DNA from 2 places in the Bradyrhizobium sp. USDA 4461 genome. Region 1 is predicted to be linked to the other one. Evidence: predicted binding sites of a transcription regulator. Region 1 holds the regulator's gene; the other holds the start of a gene.
The links. The regulator PhoB, encoded in region 1, activates phosphate uptake and scavenging genes when phosphate is short. The targets are predictions, from matches to a motif close to TGTCATNNANCTGTCAT.
Positions count from the first base shown of each region.

Region 2: ppk2 (polyphosphate kinase 2) is a predicted target of PhoB. The motif match lies at 1,181-1,197, and genes of this name have one in related genera.

Region 1 covers NZ_JBSRXM010000001.1:1,629,638-1,631,834, forward strand. Annotated here, with positions in the region: gene ACVINW_RS07715 (GcrA family cell cycle regulator) at 194-706, shown strand; gene phoB (phosphate regulon transcriptional regulator PhoB) at 978-1,688, opposite strand; gene phoU (phosphate signaling complex protein PhoU) at 1,817-2,197, opposite strand, start outside.
Region 2 covers NZ_JBSRXM010000001.1:8,117,430-8,119,626, forward strand. Annotated here, with positions in the region: gene ACVINW_RS38015 (fumarylacetoacetate hydrolase family protein) at 1-1,115, opposite strand, end outside; gene ppk2 (polyphosphate kinase 2) at 1,263-2,197, shown strand, end outside.

The sequences.
Region 1 (2,197 bases):
TGGCCTGTCGGGTACGACATCTCGTGCGGCAGTACTGGACCCTCTAAGTAGCCTTTGTGTCTCGCGTAAACGTTCGGGCGCAACACCGCGCCCGGCGAGGGCTAAGGGATTCTGGCCGCAGGGATATTTGTCCAGATTTGGCTCGCAGCGCCGCTCCAATGACTGGCCGGCGCCATGCGAAAGGAAGAATGCGATGACGGTATTGACCTGGTCCGACGATCGCGTCGAGCAGCTGAAGAAGCTCTGGGAGTCTGGCCTTTCGGCCAGCCAGATCGCAGCGGAACTTGGCAATGTGACGCGAAACGCCGTGATCGGCAAAGTGCACCGGCTCGGCCTCTCCGGCCGCGCCAAGGCACCCTCCACGGCGGCGCCGCGGCAGCGCAAGGCGCGCCCCGCCCAGCACATGATGCGAGTGGCGCGCCCGGTCTCGCGCGGCAACACCGCGCTCGCGCACGCCTTCGAGGTCGAGATGGAGCCCGATCCGATCTCGTTCGACAACGTGGTGCCGATGAGCCAGCGGCTGTCGCTGCTCGAACTCAACGAGGCCACCTGTCACTGGCCGGTCGGCGATCCCTCGAGCCCGGAATTCTTCTTCTGCGGCGGCAAGGCGCTCGCCGGCCTGCCCTATTGCGCGCATCATTCCCGCGTCGCCTACCAGCCCGCCGCCGATCGCCGCCGGCCGTCGGCGAAGCCGCAGATCAAGTAGCCCTCGGGAAAACTACGGAAGACCTGAAAAACAAATCCCCGCACAAGCGGGGATTTTTTGTGAGCGAATGAACATCAAGGGCACATAGCCCAGGTCAAGCGCACTGCGCGACGTAAGGTGAGCACACGCGCCCCTCCCCACCCTCCCCCGCAAGGAGGGAGGGAGCCGGACAGTGTGCTCACCTCACGCGATAACGAGCCGCCGCTCGTGGCGCGATGGATTGCTTCGCTCCGCTCGCAATGACGATGACGGCTCTCGCCGGAAAGGCGACTTACGGCTGCGGCTCGGCTTTCGCGAAGCGGTCGTCGAGCGCGTAGCCGGCGCCGCGCACGGTGCGGATCGGATCCTGCTCGCGGCCCGGATTGAGCAGCTTGCGCAGGCGGCCGATATGGACGTCGACGGTGCGCTCATCGATGTAGATGTCGCGGCCCCAGACGCTGTCGAGCAGCTGCTCGCGGCTGAACACGCGGCCGGGATGCTCGAGGAAGAATTCGAGCAGCCGATACTCGGTCGGCCCGAGATCGATCGGACGGCCCGAGCGCGCGACGCGGCGCTTCTCGCGGTCGAGCTCGATGTCGCCATAGGTCAGGACGGTGGCGAGCCGCTCCGGGCTCGCGCGGCGCAGCAGGCCCTTCACCCGCGCCAGGAGCTCCGGCACCGAGAACGGCTTGACGATGTAATCGTCGGCGCCGGTGGCCAGACCGCGCACCCGCTCGCTCTCCTCGCCGCGCGCGGTCAGCATGATGATCGGAAGCTGCTTGGTCTCGGGCCGCGCCCGCAGGCGGCGGCACAGCTCGATGCCGGACAGGCCCGGCAGCATCCAGTCGAGGACCACGAGGTCGGGAACGCGCTCCTTGAGGCGGGTATCGGCATCGTCGCCGCGCCCCACCGTTTCGACATCGTAGCCTTCCGCATCGAGGTTGTAGCGCAACAGCGTCGTTAGCGCTTCCTCGTCTTCGACTACCAGAATGCGTGCGCTCATCGGTCTAAGTTCTTTCTCTGTGGTGATCTGTTGCCCAGACGCAAACCGAAACACTTAGCTTCTTGAGCATAATCCCCGCGGAAACGACTTGTCGAAGACAATCCGGTTCCGCGCGTGCGGATGATGTCCTAGTTACCCGGCACAGTGGTGGCAAAATTGGTCATGTCGCCCTTCGGGCGCTTGTCGGTGATCTGCTGGCCTTCGATCATGTAGAACACAGTCTCGGCGATGTTGGTGGCGTGATCGCCGATCCGCTCGATGTTCTTGGCGCAGAACATCAGATGGATGCAGAACGAGATGTTGCGCGGATCTTCCATCATGTAGGTGAGCAGCTCGCGGAACAGCGAGGTGCAGATCGCATCGACCTCCTCGTCGCCCTTCCAGACGTTCATCGCCGCCGGCAGATCGTGCGCGGCATAGGCGTCGAGCACCGACTTGACCTGCGACAGCACGAGGTCGGTCATGTGCTCCAGGCCGCGGATCAGCTTCAGCGGCTGGAAATCGCTCTC
Region 2 (2,197 bases), 6.5 Mb from region 1:
GGCTCGCATTGGTCGCTGCTGCGCATGCGGTTGACGAGCTTGCCGAGTTGCGGGGCTGCGATGGTGACGATGTCGTCGCGCTTGTGGGTGAAGCCCTCGCCCTTGGCGTCGCGATCCTTGACCGGCGCGAACATCGTGCCGAGGAACAGCGCAAAGCCGTCGGGATATTGATGCACCGGGCCGATGGTCTGCGCGACCAGGTCGGTCGGGTCACGGCTGATCTTTGAGATCGAGGAATGGCCCTCGAGCACGAAGCCGTCGGCGCCGGTCACGGTGAGGCCGACATCCATCTGCCTGACGTCGTCGAGCGAGAAGGTCGCGTCGAACAGCCGGAGCAGCGGGCCGATCGCACACGACGCGTTGTTGTCCTTGGCCTTCGACAGCAAGAGCGCCGAGCGGCCCTCGAAGTCGCGCAGGTTGACGTCGTTGCCGAGCGCGGCACCGACGATCTTGCCGGCACCGGAGACGACAAGCACGACCTCCGGCTCCGGGTTGTTCCAGGTCGACTTCGGATGCAGCCCGGCATCCATGCCGGTACCGACCGAGGACAGCGTCGGCGCCTTGGTGAAGACTTCGGCGTCGGGGCCGATGCCGACCTCGAGATACTGGCTCCAGGCATTCTGGTCGATCAGCACCTGCTTCAGCCGCATCGCCTGCTCGGAGCCGGGCTTGAGCTGGGAGAGATCGTCGCCGACCAGGCGCACCACCTCCTTGCGGATCGCCTCCGCCGAGGACGGGTTGCCGCGCGCCCGCTCCTCGATCACGCGTTCCAGCATCGAGATCGCGAAGGTGACGCCGGCGGCCTTCAGCACCTGCAAATCCACCGGTGCCAGCAGATGCGGCTTCGCCTTGTCGCGGCCGTCGGGCGGCGTGTTGGCGAGGATCGCTGCGAGATCGCCGATCCGCTCGCCTTTGGTCGCACGCAACACACCTGACGGATCGCTCTCCTCGCACAGTGCGCTCACCGTGGGGAAGCGCGCGGTGACGTCGAACACGCCGTCGCCGCGTACCGCGACCACGGCCGGCCCGCCGGCCTGCGGCAGCCAGACCCGCCCGACCAGCGTGCCGGCGGTGCCGTCCTCCGGCAGGACGTCTTTTGGCGTGAGCGAAATCATCGGCGTCTCCTTTTTTGATCTTGTGGTCGCTTGTTAGCACAATCCGACCGGGGTCGTGAAACAGCGGTCATGCCCTTGTCATAGAGGGGTAACATCGCCCGTCAATGCTCCCGGCGATCCATCTAGCACACTGAAAGACGGACCTTCATGACCGCCCCTCACCTCACTGACGAAGCCTCTCGAGATGAAGCCTTGCGGGACGAAGCCTTGCGCGCCCGCATCCATCAGGAGATGGCCGACAGCCTCGACGAGGAACTCGAGCTCGAGCTCGACGACATGAGGCTCGACGAGCTCGATCACGACGGCGCCGCCGGCAAGCCGTCGATCGACCGCAAGTTCTACTTCCGCGAATTGCTACGGTTGCAGGGCGAGCTGGTGAAGCTGCAGGACTGGGTGCAGCACGAGAAGAAGAAGGTCGTCGTGCTGTTCGAGGGGCGCGATTCCGCCGGCAAGGGCGGCGCCATCAAACGCATCACCCAGCGGCTCAACCCGCGGGTCTGCCGGATCGCGGCGCTGCCGGCGCCGAACGAGCGCGAGCGCACGCAATGGTACTTCCAGCGCTACGTCTCGCATCTGCCGGCCGGCGGCGAGATCGTGCTGTTCGACCGCAGCTGGTACAACCGCGCCGGCGTCGAGAAGGTGATGGGGTTCTGCACCGACGAGCAGTATGAGGAGTTCTTCGTTTCGGTGCCGGAATTCGAACGCATGCTGATCCGCTCCGGCACCATCCTGCTGAAATACTGGTTCTCGATCACCGATGAGGAACAGGCGTTCCGCTTCTCGATGCGGATCCAGGATCCGCTGAAGCAGTGGAAGCTGAGCCCGATGGACGTCGAGGCGCGGACCCGCTGGGAGCTCTACACCAAGGCCAAGGAGACGATGCTGGAGCGCACCCATCTGCCTGATACGCCATGGTGGATCGTCGATGCCGTCGACAAGAAGCGCGCCCGGCTCAACTGCATCTCGCATCTGTTGAGCCAGATCCCCTACCAGTCGGTCACCCACGAACCGGTGGTGCTGCCGCCGCGGGTGCGCAACCCCGACTATCACCGCGGCCCGATCCCGCAGGAGATGTACGTGCC